Linked DNA regions of Fodinicurvata sp. EGI_FJ10296. The protein of the gene in region 1 binds, or shares a complex with, the protein of each later gene. Links are inferred from orthologs where the notes say so. Each region holds a gene or a part of one and is shown on either strand. Other genes may lie near its edges.

The links.
Region 2: the proteins of uvrB (region 1) and ABZ728_RS19130 are in contact, whole or in part, in a crystal structure (PDB 7EGT), measured with the Thermus thermophilus proteins. The link is inferred for Fodinicurvata sp. EGI_FJ10296 from one-to-one orthologs. Residues at the interface, in WP_096411307.1 of Thermus thermophilus: Glu23, Leu25, Arg26, Asp27, Gly28, Glu29, Arg30, Phe31, Arg55, Glu326, Asp327, Phe328, Glu379, Ser382, Gln383, His398, Gly400, Arg401; in WP_096412145.1 of Thermus thermophilus: His654, Arg656, Phe657, Gln666, Asp668, Glu669, Lys680, Arg681, Leu682, Ser683, Lys685, Tyr686, Ala687.

What each region holds. Positions count from the first base shown.
Region 1 is NZ_JBFCVL010000006.1:424,036-435,256, forward strand. The notes cover bases 5,654-8,568. They hold uvrB (excinuclease ABC subunit UvrB), read right to left. Parts: upstream 8,253-8,568; coding sequence 6,054-8,252; downstream 5,654-6,053. Other genes in these bases: ABZ728_RS15605 (calcium/sodium antiporter), read right to left, coding at 5,654-5,948; ABZ728_RS15615 (MFS transporter), read left to right, coding at 8,450-8,568. Also shown: excinuclease ABC subunit UvrC, read right to left, coding at 1-1,164; ABZ728_RS15590 (hypothetical protein), read right to left, coding at 1,699-2,178; ABZ728_RS15595 (transferrin-binding protein-like solute binding protein), read left to right, coding at 2,475-3,374; ABZ728_RS15600 (surface lipoprotein assembly modifier), read left to right, coding at 3,420-4,925; more of ABZ728_RS15605, read right to left, coding at 4,941-5,653; more of ABZ728_RS15615, read left to right, coding at 8,569-9,715; ABZ728_RS15620 (peptidylprolyl isomerase), read left to right, coding at 9,886-10,377; ABZ728_RS15625 (D-alanyl-D-alanine carboxypeptidase), read right to left, coding at 10,447-11,221. UniProt on the Escherichia coli protein: The UvrABC repair system catalyzes the recognition and processing of DNA lesions. A damage recognition complex composed of 2 UvrA and 2 UvrB subunits scans DNA for abnormalities.
Region 2 is NZ_JBFCVL010000009.1:108,515-119,877, reverse strand. Bases 4,452-7,508 are described here. They hold ABZ728_RS19130 (UvrD-helicase domain-containing protein), read right to left. Parts: upstream 7,174-7,508; coding sequence 4,729-7,173; downstream 4,452-4,728. Other genes in these bases: ABZ728_RS19125 (GNAT family N-acetyltransferase), read left to right, coding at 7,261-7,508; ABZ728_RS19135 (50S ribosomal protein L11 methyltransferase), read right to left, coding at 4,452-4,725. Outside these bases: ABZ728_RS19150 (SulP family inorganic anion transporter), read right to left, coding at 1-1,597; ABZ728_RS19145 (helix-turn-helix domain-containing protein), read right to left, coding at 1,671-1,931; ABZ728_RS19140 (diguanylate cyclase), read right to left, coding at 2,064-3,653; more of ABZ728_RS19135, read right to left, coding at 3,793-4,451; more of ABZ728_RS19125, read left to right, coding at 7,509-7,776; ABZ728_RS19120 (hypothetical protein), read right to left, coding at 7,866-8,162; ABZ728_RS19115 (ureidoglycolate lyase), read right to left, coding at 8,174-8,656; ABZ728_RS19110 (allantoinase PuuE), read right to left, coding at 8,715-9,662; ABZ728_RS19105 (pentapeptide repeat-containing protein), read right to left, coding at 9,859-10,368; ABZ728_RS19100 (MFS transporter), read left to right, coding at 10,594-11,363. UniProt on the Escherichia coli protein: A helicase with DNA-dependent ATPase activity. Unwinds DNA duplexes with 3'-5' polarity. Translocates on single-stranded DNA with 3'-5' polarity. Initiates unwinding more efficiently from a nicked substrate than double-stranded DNA.

The DNA.
Region 1 (11,221 bases):
GCGTCCCATGGCTTCGCGGGCATTGTCCTGCGCATGATCGATGAGGCGCTTCTTCTCGCCGCGCCTGGGCACCGAAACCTGCACCTTGATACCGGATTTCACGCCCAGCGCTTCGCCCAGCAGTCCGGATTCGGCAATCGCGTGGCTGAGCAGTATCAGTGGTGGCGCCGGTTTGGCGTCGTAGAACTGGGCGAGAAACGCGCCGAGGACATCGGCGGTTTCAAGCACGCGGTCGTGGCTCGGGAAATAGGCCCGGGAGCCGTAATTGCGGCCGCCACGGAAAAAATAGACCTGGATGCAGGTTTGACCGCCATCCTGATGTGCGGCGAAGACGTCGGCGTCGCCAAGCCCCGAGACGTTGATGTCCTGGTGCGCCTGGATGGCGGCCAGCGCCCGGATCCGATCCCGGTATCGCGCAGCCGACTCGAATTCCATGGCGTCCGAGGCTTCTTGCATGCGCTTCTTGAACGAGCCGATCACGGCGTCGCTTTCGCCCTTCAGGAAGGCGACGGCATCGGAGACCTGCCGGCCATAGGCCTCGTCGTCGACGAAGCCGACGCAGGGCGCCGTACAGCGCTTGATCTGGTATTGAAGGCAGGGGCGCGTGCGATTGCTGAAGACGGCGTCGGAGCAATTGCGCAGCAGAAACGCGCGCTGAAGCACCGTGATCGTCCTGTTCACGGCGCCGGCCGAAGCAAACGGTCCGAAATATTGTCCCTTCCGGCTTTCGGCGCCGCGATGCTTCGTAATCTGCGGAAATCTGTGATCGCCCGTGATCAGGATCTGCGGGAACGTCTTGTCGTCACGCAGCAACACATTGTAGCGGGGCCGCAGGCGCTTGATCAGGTTGGCTTCCAGCAACAGGGCTTCGACGTCGGATCGCGTGACGACGAATTCCATCTGTTGCGTTTCTGCAATCATGCGCAGAAGGCGGGCAGGGTGCTTGCCGGTCTGGGTATATGAGGTTACGCGCCGCTTCAGATCGCGGGCCTTGCCCACATACAAGGCGTCGCCTTTGGCGTCGAGCATACGGTAAACACCGGCCGAATGCGGCAGGGTCTTCAGATACCCGGCAATGATCGACACGCCTGAAGCGATATCCGCAGCCGTGACCCGGCGGCGTCTGGCGCGGCCCGCTTCGGAATCCGTCTCGGCTTCATCCATGGCCCCGTCCACAGCCCCGCCGCGACGGTCGTCGACGGAGGTGTGGTCGAGCGAACCAAGGTTCGTTGTGGCGTCGTTGGTGTCTTTGGCTTCGTCCATGTCCCGATATACCGCTGGTTCGGCGGCTCGCTCGTGCTGCATGCGGCTGGCGGTGGATTGCTCGCCACCCATATCGGCCGTTGCATCGCGGAATACAACAATCGGCGACACCGGTCGAGAGACTCAGACGTCACTGTTGCTGTCCACGGTTCCTGTGGATAACTCTGTGGGCAGAACATGGGCAGTCTCTCCGGAACGGCGGGAATCAGCAACTATGGCCCGCTGCCTAAAAAATAGGCAGTTTTGTTAAGTATCTGATTTTCAATAACTGTCTGGATGTCAATGCCCTATGGCTCGGTGGATTGGGGCTATGACTTCCTTGACTCTGGTCGCCGGGGTCTGATTACCGTCCCTGTGAACAAATTCCGAAATATGGTCGCCGCTCTTTGCATCCCAAAGGCGTGACCTGCCGGTACCCGGCATTCTCCATCCGGGCTAATCCGTTCGGGGCAGGGCGCTGGCTTGCCAGTCGAGCGTTTGGCCAGTCGCCGATCTTATCTCGGTCAATGACTGCGCCAGGCCGACGATGATTCGTCCGTCATCGAATGATGGCTGTGGCGTTACTGAAGCTGCCAGCGCATCGGGAAGCCTGATCAGGACCGCGTTGACCCGGATCCGCGGCGCATTCTCCATGGCCAGACGGCCGATTCGTGACCGGAACTCGTCAAGATGGACCGGACGCCGCGACTGCGCCGCCAGCTCGGAAACAATGACCAGGTGCACCCGCGACTGGTCGCCCGCCTGTCTGAGGTCGGAGACCGCGCCCTCGGGCGTGTCGAGTATCCGAATGTTCAGCCGTGCTGTCCATTCGCCGCCGATGCACTGTATTGCCTGGGCGAGACAGTCTCGCCATTCCGGGGGAACCGCAAGCGCGACCTGCTCATGAACCCGATCGTTCAGTGTTGGGTTCGGCATCACGATTTGCCTCTGACCATGATTTCGGATTCCGTCCTGCTTCAACTTGTTGCGGAGAAACGGCCAATCAACATAAAAATCATATGGTATTTAATTGATTATAGATCTATTGATGTGGGTGCTGGTGCCCAACCGAGTTGGCGGAAACTATCATGCGTTCACAACCTTTGTTGCCTCTCATTGTCGCCGGCATCCTTCTGTCGTCCGGTTTCTTGTTGAGCGGGTGTGTCGGCGGTTCATCGTCAGGTAGCGGACCTTCAGCTTCCGGCGGGGGCGGGGCTTCCAACGATCAACAGGTGGATGACGAGTCACAGCCTGACTCCATCAGCGTCGGCTCGGTGCCAGGCGACCTTCGGGTTACGGACAATCTGATGGTTCCAAGCGGCGTTTACCTTCAAACCGAAGCGCGTTCGAGCCTCAGCGCCGGAATTCAGTCCAGCGCCGTCCGGCTTCGCTACAATGATGACGACACGGTCAGCGTTGTGCTCGATGGCGATACCCAAAGCTATGTCTATCGGTTTTCGCCCATTGATGGTGCCAGCGGCCGTGCTGCGGACGAAGATGCTGAGCCGGGGTTCTGGGAATCGCTCGGCCTGGCGGAGGACTTCGACCCGCAGAGCGTTCTGGAAGGCGACGACCGGGTTCATTTCGTAGGTGAGCATGCCGGCGGCGACAATCTCGTTTTCCTTGCTCAGGTTGCGCCGGACGACGCGTATTTCGTCATGAGCGCGCTTGCCGATCTGGATATCGGCGACAGCGACCTCCGTCTCGACCGGCATGCGTTCTTCATCGTGGGTGAAGAAACGAACAACGCGGCCGGAAATCTGTCCGGGGCCGCGCGCTATTCCGGCACTGCTTATGCCGTCAGAACCGAGGCGAACAACAGTGTCAGAGACACGCTGTCCGGAACGGCCAGCCTTGAGGCGAACTTCACAACCAACCGGGTCAGGATGGATATCGCGCTTCAGAGCAGCGTAGGTGACGATGCTTCATTCGCGGCAGAACCCTGGTCGGGTGAGGGCGTGAATATGGGCGGCAGTTCATTCTGGATGCAACTTCTGGGCGACGGTCTGAACCGAGGAGAAGCCAAGGGACGCTTCTATGGCCCCAACGCGGCGAACGCTGCGGGCGTATTCGAGGGTGAATATGGCGACAGCAGCCGTATCGATGGTGTTTTCGGAACGACGCGCCAGTAAGTTGGGCCGCCAATCGATCTCGTGTATCCTCTTTGTGGATTTGCCGTGTTCCGTCCGACCGGTCTCGTCTATGCGGTAACAGGTATTGCCGTGATGTGCGTTGCCGGGACAGCGCTTACGGCGATTCCGGAAGCCGGGCCCGTCATGGGGCCGGGCGGAAGCGGACCAATCGGGCCGGGACAGGCCGTTTCGGTCCAGATCGTGTCGTTGCCCCGGAATCCCGACACGCCGCACATCGATTTTTCCGAACTGTCGGCCTCCGAACAGCAAGCCATGTTGCGGCGGCTGATCGCAGCCGGTCGCCTCGACATCGCTACGGCGATGGTCGAGACACTGGTTGCAGCCGGCACCCTTTCCCTGACTGACGGCCGGATGATTCTGGCCCGTCTACTGGCCGAAGACGGGCAGGCGCCTGCCGCGATCGACCAGTATCGCCGCATCCTGGCGCAGGATGAGAGCCGCGTGGATGCGCGGCTCGAACTCGGGCGGCTGCTGTTCATGGACGACGACTATGATGCGGCCCGTGAGAATTTCCGGATCGCGCGAACGGATCCCGGACTATCGGCCGAGGCGGCCGCGGTAGTGGATGCGTATGTGGACGCGATGACGCCGCGGGACCCCTGGCAATTCGACGCCGCGATCGGGATCGCACCGGACAGCAATGTTACACAGGGCACGACGATCGACGAGATCGAGTTGTTCGGGTTGCCGTTGCGCCTTTCGGAGTCCATGCGCCGGTCGACGGGTATCGGGGTCTTCGGCAATGCCTCTGTCGAATATAGCCCCGAGTTGCCGTTTTCGTTCGGTCAGGGCACGCGTACCGACCTGAGACTGGGCGCGGGCATCGGCCATGTGGCCTATGACGATCCGGACCTTGCGTCGACTGTCGCTTCTGGTCACGCAGGCCTCAGATTTCGCCACGATGGCGGATCGACCAGCGTGCTGGCGGTAGCATCAGCGCATTGGCAGGGACTGGGGCAAAGTCTGGGGCAAGGTCTGGGACATGACTTCCTGTCCGCTATCGCCGATCCGGTGGCTGCGGATGTTGGCGGCCGCCTGGAGATTGACCGCAGGCTCGACGCGCGCACCCGGTTCGACGGATATCTGGACATTCGGTATCGCGACTTTCCGGACCTTCGGGAACGCAATGGTGTCCGGGTACTGGCCGACGGCACGGTCACCTACGAAATCAACGCGCGGTCTTTCGTCCGCGGCAACGTACGCTTTGACAGGACCGCCTCGGGGCTGCCGGTCAACGCTTATTCGTCGCTCGGCCTCGGCGGCGGATATTATTACGATTTCGAGGCCCCGTTTGCTGTATTCCTGCGGGGGTCGGCAGATTATCGGCTGTACGACGAAAGACCGTTCTTCTCCCCGGAAAACCGTGTCGACCACCGTTTCGACGCCTCGATCGACGTTACCTATCAGGAGCCGGTCCTTTTCGGCTTCGCGCCGGTATTGCGCTACGGCTATACCTATAACGTGTCGACCGTGGACATCTATCAGTACGACCGTCATCGCCTGGATATCGGCCTGACCCGGCGCTTCTGAAGCGGTGCGCCGGGACTATGGTAACACGGCCGACGCCAGGGAGGCCCAATATGTGCCGACCTGATCCATGACGATCGTCGGTCCGACCGCCTGCGCTCCAAGGAAGGCGAGATAGGCGACAAAGAAGATCGCGGCTTCCCAGCGGTTGATGCGCCAACCCGTCGCCAGGAAGGGCAGCAGCACGACGCTGGCGGCCAGCATGATCCAGATGTCGAATCCGGCGATCTGTGGCGGCAGGCCAGTCGGGGCAACGAGGCTGACGACGCCCATGACACCGAGGATGTTGAAGATGTTGCTGCCCAGCACGTTACCCAGAGCGACGGCAGTCTGGCGGCGCAGCGCCGCCGCAACGGTGGTCGCAAGTTCCGGCACCGATGTGCCGAAGGCGATCATGGTCAGGCCGATCACCTCCTCGCTGACGCCCGCCACGCGCGCCAGGGTAATGGCGCCGGAGACCAGAAGATTGGCGCCTCCGACGACACCGACCAATCCACCCACGATGGCGAGCAGTGCCATCGGCACGGATTTGAAGCCGCCGGTATCCGCCGCTTCGGCGACCAGCGGGTTCTCCCGGCCGCGCTTGGCGTCGAACCACGGGCAAGCGATCAGATAGACGGCCAGGATCGCCAGCGCCACGATGCCGTAATAAAAGCCGTACGGCCCCGTCATTCCCACGCCAACGAACAGGATCGATGCGCCCAGCATGAAGAAGCCGTCGCGGTAGAGGGCGATGCGCGGGCATTCCATCGGATACAACAGGCCCGCCACGCCGATGATCAACAGCACATTGGCAATGTTCGAGCCGACGATATTGCCCACGGCAAGACCGGGCGAACCTTTCAGGCTGGCGTCGACGCTGACGACGAGTTCCGGCAGCGACGTACCGATGGCGACGATCGTCATACCGATGACGAGCGGTGACATACCCACGCGGCGTGCCAGATCGACGGACCCCCGCACCAGGATGTCGGCGCCGAAGATGACGACGACGAGGCCGAGAAGAACAGTGGCGAGAGCTATCATCGATCGGCTTTCATGGAGGACAGTCCATGCCCGGGGGCAGGGCAGTGCGAGAAAATCATCATGCTTCGACAGGTCCACGTCGGGCGTGCCTGCCCGATTGCGGGCTCAGCGGGTGCTCTTGCCTTGCCGGGACCCGCGCCCTTTCGGTTTCCCGGAGGTCCGTTTGCGGCCCTCATTGCTGTTGGCACTGCCGGTATCGGGGTCCGCGACAACCCCGTCAAGCCCCAGCTCGCTTGCTTCCAGGCGCTTGATCTCGTCGCGGAGCCGTGCAGCGTCCTCGAATTCCAGATTGGCCGCGGCCTCGCGCATTCGGGTTTCGAGATCGCCAATATGGTCCTTGAGGCTCTTGCCGACGAGGTTCTTCGCCGATTTGCTGCCAGTGTCGACGGTCACCCGGTCTCGCTCATAGACACTTTCGAGGATATCGGCGATGTCGCGCCGGATCGTTTCCGGCGTGATGCCGTGTTCCTCGTTATAGGCGATCTGCTTCTGGCGGCGGCGGTCGGATTCATCGATTGCCGCTTTCATGCTGTCGGTCATCTTGTCGGCATAGAGCAGCGCGCGGCCGTCCACATTGCGCGCCGCCCGCCCGATGGTCTGGATGAGCGAGGTGCGGGAGCGCAGATAGCCCTCCTTGTCGGCGTCGAGGATCGCGACCAGCCCGCATTCGGGGATATCCAGGCCCTCGCGCAGCAGATTGATGCCGATCAGCACGTCATAGGTGCCGAGACGAAGGTCCCGGATGATTTCGATCCGCTCAAGTGTCTCGACATCGGAATGGATATACCGAACCTTCATGCCCGCTTCGGTCATGTACTCCGACAGGGCTTCGGCCATTTTCTTGGTCAGGGTCGTGATCAGCACCCGGCGGCCCAGCGCGGCCATCTCGCGGCATTCCGCCATGACGTCGTCGACCTGACTGGTGGTGGGGCGGATTTCGACAACCGGGTCGATCAGACCGGTCGGGCGGACGACCTGTTCAGCAAAGACGCCGCCTGTGCGCTCCAGTTCCCACGGGCCGGGGGTCGCCGAGACGAAAATCGTCTGCGGGCGCATCCGTTCCCATTCCTCGAACATCAGCGGGCGGTTGTCGACACAGGCCGGCAGACGAAAACCATAGTCGGAAAGCGTCAGTTTTCGCGCCCGGTCGCCGCGATACATGCCGCTGAGCTGCGGGACCATCACATGGCTTTCGTCGCAGAACAGGATCGCGTCGTCGGGAAGGTACTCGAACAGGGTCGGGGGAGGCGCGCCGGGCGGGCGGCCGGTCAGGTATCGGGAATAGTTCTCGATCCCCTGGCAGCTGCCGGTGGCGTGCAGCATTTCGACATCGAATTGAGTGCGTTGCTGAAGGCGCTGGGCCTCAAGCAGCTTGCCCTGGCTTTCGAACTCTGCGACGCGGGCTTTCATGTCCTCCTGGATTTGCTTGATCGCCTGATTGATCGTGGGTTTCGGCGTTACGTAGTGGCTGTTCGGATAGATCCGGATCGCTGCCGGCGACTTGATCTTTTCGCCGGTAAGGGGATCGAATTCGTGGATCGCCTCGATCTCGTCGCCGAACAGACTGATCCGCCAGGCACGGTCTTCGAAATGGGCCGGGAACAGTTCGACCACGTCGCCGCGTACCCGGAACATGCCACGGCTGAATGCGATGTCGTTGCGCTTGTACTGCAGTTCGATCAGGGCAGCGATCAGGTCGCTGCGGTTGATCGTCTGGCCGGCTTCCAGCGTCACGGTCATTTCGCTGTAGGTTTCAACCGAGCCGATGCCGTAAATGCAGGAAACGGAGGCGACGATGATGCAATCGCGCCGTTCGAGCAAAGCGCGCGTGGCAGCGTGGCGCATCCGGTCAATCTGCTCGTTGATCGAGCTTTCTTTTTCGATATAGGTGTCGGTGCGCGGGACATACGCCTCAGGCTGATAATAATCGTAATAGGAAACGAAATACTCGACCGCATTGTCCGGAAAGAAGCTTTTGAATTCTCCATAAAGTTGCGCCGCGAGCGTCTTGTTAGGTGCCAGGATCAGCGCCGGGCGTTGCATCCGTTCGATCACATGGGCCATGGTGAATGTCTTGCCCGAGCCGGTGACGCCGAGCAGGACCTGATCCTTTTCGTCCTGCTGTAATCCATCGACAAGGGTCTCAATGGCCACGGGCTGATCGCCGGCAGGCTGGAAGGTCGATGAAATCCGCAGCGGCGAACTTTCGGCGTCGGCGGTCGGCACACGCGCCCGCTCTGTCGACGTAGCCGCTGCCGGCTCCCGCGGGGTCGGCGCTTCCTGGGTGTGAGGCGCAGTAGCCATGGCGATATCGGACCTGTCTGTGACGATGCCGGAAGACGGACGGTGGAACTGAGTGGCAAACGGTGAAGAAATAGGTACTTCCGCGGCCAAGAGAAAGGGGTGAAAAGACAATCGCCGCATGGCAAAGCGGGAGGCGATCGGTCTCGCGCGGGTCCGCAAATGTCTCCCGGCCCGTTGGCGCCGGCAATCGAGAGGATTTGAACATACTGGAATCCGACGAAAAAGCCGAAGTCGAACAGACAACCTCCTGGCCGCGGGTTGCTCTGATCGTCTTCGCCGGGATGGTGGTCGCCTTCCAGATTGGAAAGGTGCCGCCCGTGCTTGCGCTCTTGCGGGCCGAGTTCGGGTTTGGTCTGGTCGCCTCGGGATGGCTGATATCCATTTTCAGTCTGGTGGTGATGACCGTGGGCGTGGCGGGCGGCGCGCTTGCCGACCGAATCGGTCCGCGCCGGCTTATGCTGATCGGGCTCGGCCTGTCGGCCGCAGCAGCGGGTGCCGGCGCCCTGGCGACCGCTCCGTGGTGGTTGTTCGTCACCCGTCTGGTCGAAGGCGGGGGATTTCTGCTTTGCGTGGTGAGCGCGCCGGTGTTGCTGCTGGCGTGTTCGGCGCCTCGCCATCGGCGCATGGTGTTTGGCCTGTGGGCCGTTTATATGCCAGCGGGCCTCGCGCTCGCGATGGCCTCGGCCGGGCCCCTGGCCGCGTCGTTCGGATGGCGCACAGTGTGGGGTGTCAGCGCATTGTTGCTCGTCGCCGGCCTTGCCGCCGCGTTCACGAAGCTGCCCCCTGATAGGGCGCCTGGTACTGCGGCTGTCGGCAGCTCCGGAACAGGGCGGCGCGACGATCGCTTTGCCATACTCGTGGTCCGCGTGGTGACGAGTCCGGCACCCGTCCTGCTGGCAGCCACATTCGCGCTGTATACCTTTCAATTCATGGGCGTCATCGGCTTCCTGCCCTATTGGTTGGTCGAGCTGCGCGGATATGACCCGGCCGCCGCTTCGGCGATGGCCGCCGTTGCCGTGCTGGCGAATGCAGCGGGTAATCTGCTCGGGGGTGCGCTGATGATGCGCGGCGTCGGGACGGGCGCCCTGGTCGTTCTGGGCAGCGCCGTCATGGCGGTGGCCGCCTTTGTCATCTATCCCGGCACCATGGCCGATCCTGTCCGGTTTGTCGCCGTTATCATGCTGTCGCTGGCGGGCGGCATGATACCGGCAGCACTGCTGGCCGCAGTTCCGCATGCCGCGCCAGATGCCGCAACCATCGGGGCGGCCAACGGTCTGTTGGTCCAGGGGTCGCATACGGGCCAGATTTTCGGTCCGCCTGCCCTGGCCGCCTGGGTGGCGTTCGCGGGCGGCTGGTCGATGGCGCCGCTACTGCTGGCCAGCGCGGCGGCGGTGGCGGCGATCCTCGGGGTGGCGGCCGGGCACCGCATCGCCCGCAAAGAGGCGGGCCGGGCGGGAGCATAAACGGCGCAACGATTTCGCGGGACGAGCGGTATCTTGCGGCGGACGACATCGTCGTCTAATAGGGATGGCTGGCGGCTCCAACCGGCCCGCCTTGTACCGTATCTTGCAGTCGGATGCATCTCATGCGCCTGAACCGCCTATTCGCCACGATCGGGAGTGCGATTATCATCATGTCCGCCACAAATGCCAGCGGCCAAACCAACGATCCGGAGAACACCCTGTTTCTGGACCTGGAACAGGGTCGGGTCGTCATCGACCTCCTTACCGAGGAAGCACCAAACCATACCGCGCGTATCAAGGAACTAAGCCGCGAAGGGTTCTACGACGGCATCATCTTTCACCGCGTCATCGACGGCTTCATGGCCCAGACCGGCGACCCGACCGGGACCGGCCGCGGCGGCTCGGGCCAGGGGCTTTCGGCAGAGTTCAATCAGGTTCCGTTCCAGCGCGGTGTCGTCGGTATGGCGCGGGCCCAGCACCCGGACAGCGCTGACAGCCAGTTCTTCATCGTGTTCGATGATGCCCAGTTCCTGAACGGCCAGTACACGGCATGGGGCCGGGTCACCTCGGGCATGGAACATGTCGACGCGATCACACGGGGCGAGCCGCCGGCAAACCCCGATCAGATCGTCCAGATGCGCGTTGCCGCCGACGTCGAATAAAACGGCGACAGGGTCGGGTGGCATCAAGCAGTGCGACGCCGCCCGACCCCGGACCCGAACCGCTTGTGGCTAGAATGACGTGTTCGGGGCAATGGTCAGACACGGGCTGCCCCGGTCCATCAGGCGTGTGCAGGCGTTAGCCGCCGTGGCCTGATCGAATCCGACAAGCCGCGCCCGGAATAGCGGTCCGTTGTCGGTGTTGATGCGGATGATAACCCCGTCGGCACTGTCCAGCATGCCTTCGGTGGTGGACCGTGCCCGCTCGATCGCCTGCTGGCCGGCATCTTCCTCGCTGAAGGCCCCGATCTGAATGCCCCATTGCGATACAGGGGCGGATGAGGCCGCAACTTCAACCGCGTTATCCGTCGATCCCTGCTCGATCTCGTCAACGATAAGGTCGTCGCCGCTCGCCAGCATCGCAATCCGGTCGTCCGGGGCCGGTGATGCCGTTTCCGGACGGGCGGCTTCATCCGCATTTCCGGCGGCCGCCGCGACCACCTGGCGCCGCGGATGTGAGCCTGGGGTCGGATAGTGCGCAAACCGGGCGGGAAGGGGGTCAAGCACGCGGTCAGGCATGTTGTCGCCGGCCAACCCTGCAAAGGCGTTCTCGCCGTCTGGCCGCATCGGTGGCAGCGGCGCGACGAAACGCTGGATTTCGGTTGTGCCATTGGCGACGAGGTAGCGCCCGCGCTCGGAGGCGAATGAATTGTCCAGCAGATCGCGAACCGCCCGATTTCTCCGGTCGGCCGTCTGTCCGCCAAAAAGGACCGCGATCAGGCGCAGGTTGCCGCGAATGGCGGTCGCTGCCAGATTGAATCCCGCCGCGCGAATATAGCCGGTCTTC
Region 2 (11,363 bases), on another replicon or contig:
GGCTGGTACCGGTCAGCCAGAGCGTCACGTCATGCCGGCGGGCCTTGTGCGCCAGACTTTCGATCATGTTCGCGCCGGTCGAATCCAGGAAGGGCACGGCCTCGAAGTCGACGATCAGTGCCTTGTGGTTGTCCTGAATGCGGTCGAGAACGGAACCGATGGATGCTGTCGCGCCGAAAAACAGGGCACCAGTGATCCGGTAGACGACGACATCGGGGTTCGCGGCAGCCGACTCGTTATAAGCTTCGCGCGGATGGGCGTCGTCGGCTTCGTCTCGCCCCACAAACGGCTTCTGGGAGGAAACCGCCGTTGTCCGGCTCATCCGGTGGATGAACAGCACTGAGCCGAGCGCGAAGCCGACGACGATAGCCTCGGTGAGGTCCCGGAATACTGTCAGGAAAAAGGTCGCCCCCAGAACCGTCGCTTCGCCCCAGCCCGAACGCAGCAGGATCGCGATGGCGGGTCTCTCGATCATGTTCCAGGCGACCACGGCAAGCACACCTGCCAGCGCCGCCAGCGGGATATAGGCTGCGAGGGGAGCAGCGACGAGCATGAAAAGAAGAATGAACAGGGAATGAAGCATCCCGGCAATCGGCCCGTGCGCGCCCGCACGCACATTGGTGGCCGTGCGGGCAATGGTGCCCGTCACGCAAAAGCCGCCGAAGAGCGAGGCCCCGATATTGGCCGCGCCCTGCGCGACGAGCTCGCAGTTCGAACGGTGCCGCCGTCCGGTCATGCCATCAGCGACGACGGCCGACAGCAGTGATTCGATGGCGCCCAACAAGGTGAAGGACAGGGCAGCCGGCAGAACCGCGATGATCCGGTCCATCGACAGATCGGGCAAGTGCGGCACCGGAAGCGACGAGGGAATACCGCCGAACTTCGTGCCGATGGTCTCGACAGGCAATGCCATCACCGCCGTGGCGACCGCGGTCAGCGCAACGGCGATCAGCATGCCCGGCCAACGCGGCTGCCAGCGGCGCAATCCGAGGATGATTGCAACGGTTGCAACAGAAATTGCGACTGCGGCAACCGTAACACTGTCCTTCGCTCCCCAAAGGACCGGGATCTTTTCGAGCAGCTCGCCGGGTTCGTGGTCCAGGGTCAAGCCGAATAGGTCCTTGATCTGGCTGGCAAAGATGATCACCGCAATTCCGGCGGTGAAACCGACCGTTACCGGAAAGGGAACGAACTTGATAAACGTGCCGAACCGCAAAAACCCGACCGCCACCAGCATCAGCCCCGACAGGAAGGTGGCAAGGATCAGGCCGTCGATGCCATGCTGTGCGACCGTTGCCGCGACAAGAACGATAAACGCGCCAGCCGGACCGCCGATCTGGAAACGCGATCCGCCGAGCAGCGAGACGATGAAGCCGCCTATGATTGCCGTATAAAGGCCCTGGGCCGGCGATGCGCCCGAGGCGATGGCGATGGCCATGGAAAGCGGAAGCGCCACGATGGCTACGGTAAGTCCTGCCAATGCATCGGCGCGCAGGTGAGGAAAACCATAGCCTTCGCGCAGAACCGTGAGAATTTTCGGGGTGTAGAGGTCCGCAAAGCTGGGCGCGTCGCTCGATCTGTCTGTCGTTGCTTTCACTTGTTGCCGCACCTTGAGGTAGGAAGCGGCGGGATCGTCGGCTTGTCGTCGGCGGTCGCCGTCGCGGATTGGTTCAGGATGACGAGGATGATGACTTCAATCGAACGCCGCGTCCGCCTGAGGGACTGGCAGCGCCGTCACCGATCAGTTCGATGCCCGCGGCTTCAAGGGCAGCGACAACCCGGGTGAGGCTCTCGACCACGCCGCGAACATTGCCACCACTTGATTCCATGCGTTGGATCGTCGGGATGGAAAGTCCCGACAATTCGGCCAGGGTCTTCTGGTCAATGCCGAGAAGAGCACGTGCGGCACGCATTTGGGCGGCGGTCATCATGGGCATATCCTGAACGGGATGTATGCCATCTATCACTTGAATTATGATATGTCAAATATCAGAACCGATACCCGGACGCTTTCGGGCATGTGTGCCCGAAAGGAGCGAATGGGCGGCCATACCGTGCGGCGATCACGCCTCGCGGACGGCCACGCGGCCCTTGCCGGCCCGTTTGGCGGTATAAAGGGCTTCGTCGGCCATGCGCATCGTGGCGGAGAAATCGGCATCGCCGTTGGGCGTCCAGCACGCGATGCCGATGCTGCAGCCGATCCGGACCGTCGCACCGTCAGCATCGATGGGCTGCGCAATGCTGTCCACGATGCGCCCGGCGATGGTTTCCGACATTTGCCGCCAGTCCGCGTTCGGTAGCGCCAGGATCAGCGCAAATTCGTCCCCGCCAAGCCGGACCGCCTGATCGCCGCCGCGCACGACCTGACGCAGGCGCTGCGCCACGGCCTGCAGCACCGCATCGCCGACACCATGGCCGAAACGATCATTCACAGGCTTGAAACCGTCGAGATCGAGGCACAGAAACGCCAGCACCTGATCCGTGCGGGCGGCGTTCGGGCCGGCGCGGTCCAGATAGGCGTCCAGCCCGATGCGGTTGGCCAGACCGGTCAGCCGGTCGCGGTGGGCCAGCGCCTCCATACGCGTCAGGCTATGCAGCAATTCGCGCAGCGCGGCCGACAGGGTCTCGATTTCGGTGATGCCGCGATGCTGCGGGATCTCTCTCATTTCGCCGCTCCGCAACCGGTCGGCGGTCACGGCGATCTCGCTCAGCGGCCGTGTTACCCATCCGGCAATCCACCACCCCAGCGCGGCGAATAACGTGACCAGAAGCGCGCCCCACAGCGCCAAAGTCCACTGCATGGCCGTCACGGGCGCATGGGCAACCGCCAACGGCTGGCGCGCGACAACCGTCCAGCCCAGGCCCGCATAGCTTTGATAGCCGTCGGCGACGGCATAGCCGGTCAGATAGTCTTGGTCGTCGGGCCAGGTTTCAACGCCGCGCCATGTTCCAGCCGACCGCGCGCGACCCAGTCCCGCCAGTTCGAACCGCTGTCCGATATCGGAATCCGGACCCAGCAACACCGAGTCATCGATCGCGCTTATCACGAACACGTCGATGGCGCTGTTACCGTCCAGTGGCGAAAGCACCGTCTCGGCAACGGCGCGCGACCAGTCCCAGCTCAGATGGGCGGCGAGGACGCCGGCGAAATTCCCTTCGGTATCGCGGACCGGCACACTGACATCCACGAACTTCATCGGCTCGCCGGTTGGGTTGGGCAGCAGGCTGGCCAGCAGCACAGCCTCGTGAACATCGCCGATGAAAGTCGTCTCAAGCGCTTCGAGATAGACCGGCCGGTGTCCGATATCCGCCCCTTCCAGTAATCCTCCCGTTGCCGCGATCACCGTCCCGCCCGCATCGGTCCGGCCGATCCAGGAAAACGCCGGCACGTTGTCCTGCAGCCGCATCAGCAATAACCGGGCAGCAGCGGTGTCGGGCAGGGCCCGCAGAGGGTCGAGCCCGGCCAGAAGTGTGATCTCGTTGCGCCGTGCATGCATGTGACGATCGAGCGTGTCGGCCATATGGGCCGCCGTTTCGACCAGGGATCGGCCGATCGACGACTGCAGGACGGCACCGGCGCGCTGACCGATGACGAAATTCGAAAGGCTGATCAGGACGATGACGACGCCGGCAAAGACCAGCGCGAAACGCACTCTGAGGCTCGTGGAGGGAAAACGGCTGATCATTTTCGGGCTGCAGACGGGGACGGGGGCGGGCGATAATGGCGATCGATCCGTCTGCATACGTTACAGTCGTGTGGTTTTTCTTAACGCCAGCGTCCTCGTGACGACATCACGAACCGTAGTCGGCACGCTTGTGCAGAACCAGGGTCGACCACACGCCGATGACCCGGCGTTCGATCAGATGAAGCCCCTGATATCGGTGGGCGGCAAGAACCATGGCCTCCTGATGGGTCATCAAGCCTGACAATACGAGGATTCCTCCCGGCGCCAGGACGCCAGCCGCATCGCGGGCCAGCAGTGTCAGCGGGCGGGCCAGGATGTTCGCCAGGATCAGGTCGTAAGGCGCGCGCCGGCGGATCACCGGGTTGCGGTATCCCTCGGACCGGGCGGCCGACATCAGATGGGCGACCCGGTTCAGGCCGGCGTTCTCTGCCGCGACCTGCACGCTGCGGCCGTCATTGTCCGCCGCCAGCACCGGCGTCGCCCAGCATTTCGCCGCCGCGATCGCCAGAATGCCCGACCCGCAGCCCATATCCAGCGTGTTGTGGATATGGCGGCGCTTGGCCAGGGCCTCGATCGCGCGCAAACACCCCTCAGTGGTCGGGTGCTCACCGGAGCCGAACGCCGTCGCCGCGTCGACATGCAGCCCGATGCTGGAGGGCGGCGGCCGGCGTTCGACATGCGAACCGTGGATGAAAAACCGACCGATCTCGACCGGCGGAAAGGCGTTCTTGGTCTCCGCGATCCAGTCGCGCCCCTCGACCCGCTCGACGGTGAATGGCGGTTCGGCCATGTCGAAGGCGTCGGCGATGACGGCCAGCCGCACGCCGATATCGCCGCGGTCGGGCTCCTCGGGGCAAACGACCGAAACCTGCAGGTCGGCATCCTGATCGACACCGAACATCGACACCGAACCCAGATCGCCCAGCAGTTCCGACACCGCTTCGGCCGCGTCGATCGGAACGGCCAGATCGACACGCCATGTATCAACCGGCGCGGCACTGCCCAGCGCCATGGCAAAAGATTGTATCGGTGCACGCATGAATCAGTCCGCCTTCGATGCGGGGACGACGAAACTGTCCATCACCCGCTTTTCACCGCTATGATCGAAATCGATGCCGAGTTTCTCACCGTCGGCGGCAACGACGGTGCCATAGCCGAATTTGCGGTGGAAAACACGGTCGCCTTTTCTGTAGCTGACCGACGACTGCGGGCGTTTCTCGACCGAATAGTCGACGCCGTCGATCACCGTCGGCCGATAGCCGGAGCCACCAGCGGCATGGGTGCGTGCGGCCTCACGGAGCCGGGCGACGGCCGTATCGGAAACGCCGTGGGGATCGGGCGCCTGCATGCCGGTCGTCTGCTCGCGGACGACGAAATCGTCGGGCAACTCGCCGATGAACCGCGACGGCAGCGAGGATTGCCACTGCCCGTGAACGCGGCGGTTCAGCGCTGCCATGACCACCGCCCGCGTCTTGGCCCGCGTCAGGCCGACATAGGCCAGCCGGCGTTCCTCCTCCAGCCCCGCGACACCTTGTTCGTCCATCGCACGCTGGTGCGGGAACAGCCCTTCTTCCCATCCGGGCAGAAAGACATGGGCGAATTCCAGCCCCTTGGCGCCATGCAGCGTCATCAGCGACACCATTTCGCCGCCGGAATCGACGGTGGTGTCCATGACCAGACTGACATGCTCCAGGAATCCGAGCAGGCTGTCGAATTCCTCCATCGCCGTGACCAGTTCTTTCAGGTTCTCAAGCCGGCCCGGCGCTTCGGGCGATTTGTCGGCCTGCCAGAACCCGGTATAGCCGCTTTCGTCCAGCACCAACCGGGCCAGATCGGCATGGCCGATCCGCTCGGCCTGATCGCGCCAACGATCGAAATCGCGGATCAGGGCCTTGATCGGCGTGCGCGCCCGGGCGGTCAACTCGTCGGTTTCGACCAGCCGGGCGGCAGCCTCGTAAAGCGACACCTGCTGCCGCCGGGCGGCGGCGTGCAGGGTCTGCACCGTCGTCTTGCCGATGCCGCGCTTGGGCACGTTGATGATGCGCTCGAACGCCAGATCATCGTCGCTCTGCGCGATGACCCGCAGATAGGCCATCGCGTCGCGGATCTCCATGCGCTCGTAAAAGCGCGGGCCGCCGATCACCCGGTACGGCAGACCCAGCGTGATCAACCGTTCCTCGAACTCGCGCATCTGGAACGACGCCCGCACCAGGATCGCGACGTCGCTGAGCGGCACCTGACGGGTCTGAAGGGACTCGATCTCGTCGCCGATCCAGCGGGCTTCTTCCTCGGCATCCCAGACGATCCGGACCTGAACCGGATCGCCGCTGGCGCCCTCGGAGAACAGCGTCTTGCCCAGCCGCCCCTGATTGTTGGCGATCAGGCCGGACGCCGCGCCCAGGATGCGGCCGGTCGAACGGTAATTGCGCTCCAGCCGGATCACCGTCGCGCCGGGAAAGTCCTGCTCGAAGCGCAGGATGTTCCCGACCTCCGCGCCGCGCCAGCCATAGATCGACTGGTCGTCATCGCCGACGCAGCAGATATTGTGGTGGCCCTGCGCCAGCGCCCGCAGCCACAGATACTGGGCGACGTTCGTGTCCTGATACTCGTCAACCAGCAGATAGCGGAACCGGCGCTGGTATTCCTCAAGGATCGGATGGATCGTGCGCCCGGTGCCGGGATCGACGGCGGTGTGGCCGAACAGGGTGAGCGTGTGCAGCAGCAGATCGCCGAAGTCGCAGGCGTTCAGGCTGCGCAGCCGCTCCTGATAATCGCGGTAGAGCTGGATCATCCGGCCGCCGGCAAGATCGCCGCCATCTTCCGGCGTCAGCCGATCCGGCGTCAGGGCGCGGTCTTTCCAGCGCTCGATCACGCCCAGCAACTGCTTGGCCGGCCAGCGCTTGCCGTCGACCGAGCCCGCCTCCATCACCTGTTTCAAAAGGCGAATCTGATCGTCGGTATCCAGGATGGTGAAATTCGATTTCAGACCGACGGCTTCGGCATGCCGGCGCAGGATGCGCGCGGCCAGCGCGTGAAAGGTGCCCATCCACCAGCCCTCGACGTCGCCGCCGATCATGGCGGCCACGCGCTCCTTCATCTCGCGCGCGGCCTTGTTGGTAAAGGTCACCGCCAGGATCTGGCTGGGCCAGGCGCGCCTTGTCATCAGCAGGTGGCCAAGCCGGGTCGTCAGCACGCGCGTCTTGCCGGTGCCCGCGCCAGCCAGCACCAACACGGGGCCGTCCAGCGCCGTCACCGCCGCCCGCTGTTCCGGGTTCAGCGTGTCGAGATAGGGATAGGTGCCGGGCGGACCGTCAGCTGGCAATCCGGGAGCGGGCGCAGAGGCGCCAACGCCCGGTTCATCAGCGCCGTATGGGGCGCGGTACGGGTCCGCGTCACCGGCCGGAGCGCCGACATCGCCCGCCCCCGGCTCGGTGTTGAGCGGGTCGTCGCCAAAGGGATCGGAAGGCCATGGATCGGGTGCGGTCATGGCCCCGATATAGCATTTCCTTCCCCTGATCGAACCCTTAATCTTCGCCTATCGACCGCCGATTCATGTCCCGAGGACCCATCCCCGATGCCCGATAGCACCGCCACCATCCGCCCGGCCACGCCCGCCGACATCCCGGAAATCCTGCGCATGATCCGCGATCTGGCGCGGTTCGAAAAGGCCGAGGACGAGGTCAGGGTGACGGCCGACGACCTGATGCGCGACGGCTGGGGCCCATCGCCGCGCTTCGAGGTGCTGATGGCCGACGCAGATGGGGAAGCGGGAGGCGCCGTCGGGTTCTGCCTGTTCTTCCACAACTATTCGACCTGGGAGGGCCGCGCCGGTCTCTATGTCGAGGACCTGTACGTCGACCCCGACGCCCGCAAAGGCGGTTACGGACAGGCGCTGCTGGCCGCCGTCGCCCGGCTGGCGATCGAGCGCGACTGCCGCCGCGTCGACCTCAGCGCGCTCGACTGGAACCCCGCCCGCCGATTCTACGACCGGCTGGGGTTCGCGGAAAAGACCGAATGGGTCGGCTATCGCCTGACCGGCGAAGCCCTGCGCCGACTGGCCGATGGCGCACCGCAGGCCTCGATTGCGTGAAATCCTGATCAGGCAGGCGGAATTAAAAATCACCCATACCTGTGAAAGGAATCAAAATTCATTGTATGTGATCGCTTTTCAGGTGATGTTCACGCCTGCTGCCCCATGTTCGTTGGAGGCCGACCGAGCAAGGCAATGTCGAGGTGTTGAACGACACCGCGGATTTCTACCGCTATTTCGATGCGACACCGCATGCGGCGTTTCTGTTCCAATGCGTGGCGCGGACGATCGATGTCGATCTGCCGGAAGAAGCAAGGTTCCTGAAAGCCTATGACGGGTTCAAGGCTGGTGTGGCGCTCATGATCGATATGCCGGATCGTCTGCGGATCATCAGCAGAGTTGATGCCGTCCGACCCCACCATCCGCCAGAGATGGCCAGCGCGCACTGCACACTCGATCAGCCGCCGTTGGCGACGAGCATCACCGGTTCGGGCAGGTCGCGGAATTCCTCGTCGCCGTCATCGCCCGCCGCCCACATGAAGATTGCCATGCGGCTCGGGCGGTCGAGAACCGCGTTCGGGGCGTGCCAGACATCGACACCGAAGGTGACACCCTGGTCGCCGCGCGCCAGAAAACCCCGCATACCGTCGATGTCAGGTCCGCCGTCCGCGCCATGGGGCGCGACCACGACCATCCAGCGCGCAACGTCCATCGGCACGAAGGTCTGCGACGAATATTCGTGGCGCTCCATCGCGGTCAAGGTCAGCGGCAACGCACTCGGGGCCTTTGTCGTCACCGACAGCGATGGTGGCACGGCGGGCCGGGCGTTGCCCAGGGCATCGGAGAAATAGTGTCGTCCAAATTCGCCGGACACCTCGATCACATCGCCGAATGGCGCAAAGGCGTCGGCGGTCAGCGGTTCAAGCGTCAATCGGCGCATGGCGACCGTTCTCCGGACTGGTTCGGTTCTGACAAACAGGGCGGAACGTCGGCACCGCCTATGACGCCCCGGCCGGCGTAGGGGCCGGGTGGTGGTCCCGCCAGTGCCGGGCGATATCGGCGCGGCCGCAGATCCACACATCGGGGAACCCGCCGACATAATCCAGAAACCGCGCCAGCGCCGCAGCGCGCGCCGGATGGCCAACCAGCCGCATGTGCAGGCCGACGGACATCATTTTCGGGTGCATGGCGCCTTCGTGGTAGAGGACGTCGAATGCGTCCTTGCAGAAGCTGAAGAAGTCCTCGCCCGTCGCAAAATTCCCCTTGGCGAATTTCAGGTCATTGTTCGTCAGTGTGTAGGGGACGATGAGATGATCCTTGCCGTCGACTTTAGTCCAGTACGGCAGTTCGTCATTGTAGGCATCGGAGTCGTAGAGGAAGCCGCCTTCCTCGACCAGCAGACGCCGGGTATTTTCGCTCGGCGCATAGCGGCAATACCAGCCCTCGGGCCGCTTCCCCAGCGTCCGCTCCAGCGAGGCGACGGCTTTGCGGATATGCTCCCGCTCGGTTTCGGGGCTGAGTTTCCAATGCTCGATCCAGCGCCAGCCATGACAGCAGATGTCCCAATTCGCATCGCGAATGGCCTGTGCCGCCGCCGGATTGCGCTCGATCGCCAAGGCGCAGGCGAAGATCGTCACCGGCAGGCCGCGCTCCTGAAACAGGCGGAAGAGCCGCCAAAACCCGACACGGCTTCCGTATTCGAACATGCTTTCGCCGCCGAGATCGCGCTGTCCGGGGGCGAAGTCGGCGATTCCCGATTCGGTCAGGCCGGTTTCGGTTGCGCTTTCGCCGTCACCGATCGAGGGCTCCGAGCCTTCCTCGAAATTGATGACGAAATTGAGCGCCAGCCGGGCCCCGTTCGAGCCCGACCCGTTCGGATTCGGCCAGTTCGGGTTTGGCGGGTTGGCGCCATAGCCAACGAAATCGCGGTCTCCACCTCTCGCCATGACGGGCCTCGCTTGTTGTTACGATCGTCGTTTCAGCATGCATGGGTCAGCATGCATGGGCATCATTGGCAGAGCGAACCTGTCAGCGGCGATGCCGACTACCGACGTACTCCCTTACCGAACGCGCCGCAATCCTTACGCCGGCCATACCCGACCAGGTCCGCGCCTCGTGGCGACAGGCACCGCCGCGGCATCGTCAATGGCATTGCCCGGTCGAGCCTTCGGCGCACACGCGTTCGCCATCGATCCAGATAGCCCCGCTGAGGTCAGCATTGCGGAAGTCGGTGGAACCGACCTGGGCGCCGGTGAAGTTGGCCCCCACCAGGGTGGTATTGATCAGCCGGGCGTTGCGAAGGTCGGCATTCGAAAAATCGGCGCCGGTCAGGTCGGAGCGGGTGAAATCGGTCGAGGTCAATCGGGCGCCGCGCAGGGAAGCACCGGCCATGTCGGCACTGATGAATTTCGCCCGATAGGCATCGGCGTCGTCAAGGACGGCATCGGTCAGCGTGCTGCGCTGGAAGGTGGCATCGCGGAGTTCCGCGCCAGTCAGATCCACACCGCTCAAGTCGCGGCTGTCCTGATAGCACCGCCGCCAGTTTACGCCGGGTTCGGCCGGATCGGAACATGCCGCATTGACGTCCGCGGCAAAGCCCGCCCCCAGAATCAGCACGCCGGCGAACACGGCAAGTGTATGTCGCTGCCCCATCGATCTCTATTCCTCGGTTTACGTCATTATCTTTCGGCGCCGTCTCGTGGCACGGCATAGAGTCTATCACGCGCGCCCGTCGTTACAGTGGCGGCAATGAGGCAGGCATGGCAACAACCGGAGACATGGCGCCACAGGCAGGGTTGTATCGCCCGACGCAAGCATGCATACCCAAATAGGGAAACTGCGGGAATATTGCCCGCCACCGCTAACAGGATACCGGCTTTGGCCACACCGTCGGACACCGCCGACCAGTCCTCGACGCTACGCACTGCATTTACCGGTGCGTATCTGTTGCCAACGATCATCCTGATGCTGAGCATCGGCAACCACGCGACGAATGTCTTCGTCTTTTCCACTGTCATGCCATCTGCCGTGGCCGATATCGGCGGTCAGGCCTATTACAGCTGGGCCACGACGTTCTTCATCATGGCGTCGATCATCGGCGCCGCCACCGCGCCACTTGTGAAAGCCACCCAGGGGCCGCGGTCGGCCTATGTCACCGCCGCTTCGGTGTTCGGTGCCGGATCATTGGGCTGCGCCCTTGCCCCGGACATGGCGTGGATGATCGCCGCGCGGGTCGTGCAGGGCGCCGGGGGCGGCCTGATGGTCTCGCTGGGGTTTGCTGTGATAGCCGGGCTGTTCCCCCGATCGCTTTGGGCCAAGGTTCTGACCCTCGTCTCGGGCGTCTGGGGCATTGCCGCCCTTCTCGGCCCCGTCGCCGGCGGGCTGTTCGCCCAGGCCGGTTTCTGGCGGGGCGCGTTCTGGTCGCTGACCCTGATCACCGCCGGTCTGCTGATCATGGCGCTGATCGCCTTTCCACGCCGCGATTCGACCGGTGCGGGGCGCATTCCGGCAACGCCGCCGTTCGGGCGGCTGTCGCTGTTGGCGGCATCGGTGCTCGCAACGTCGGTCAGCGGCACCAGCGCCACGAATTTCGGTGCCGCCGCGCTGCTGGCGACAGGGATGGCCGGTCTTGTCGTTACCCTGCTGAT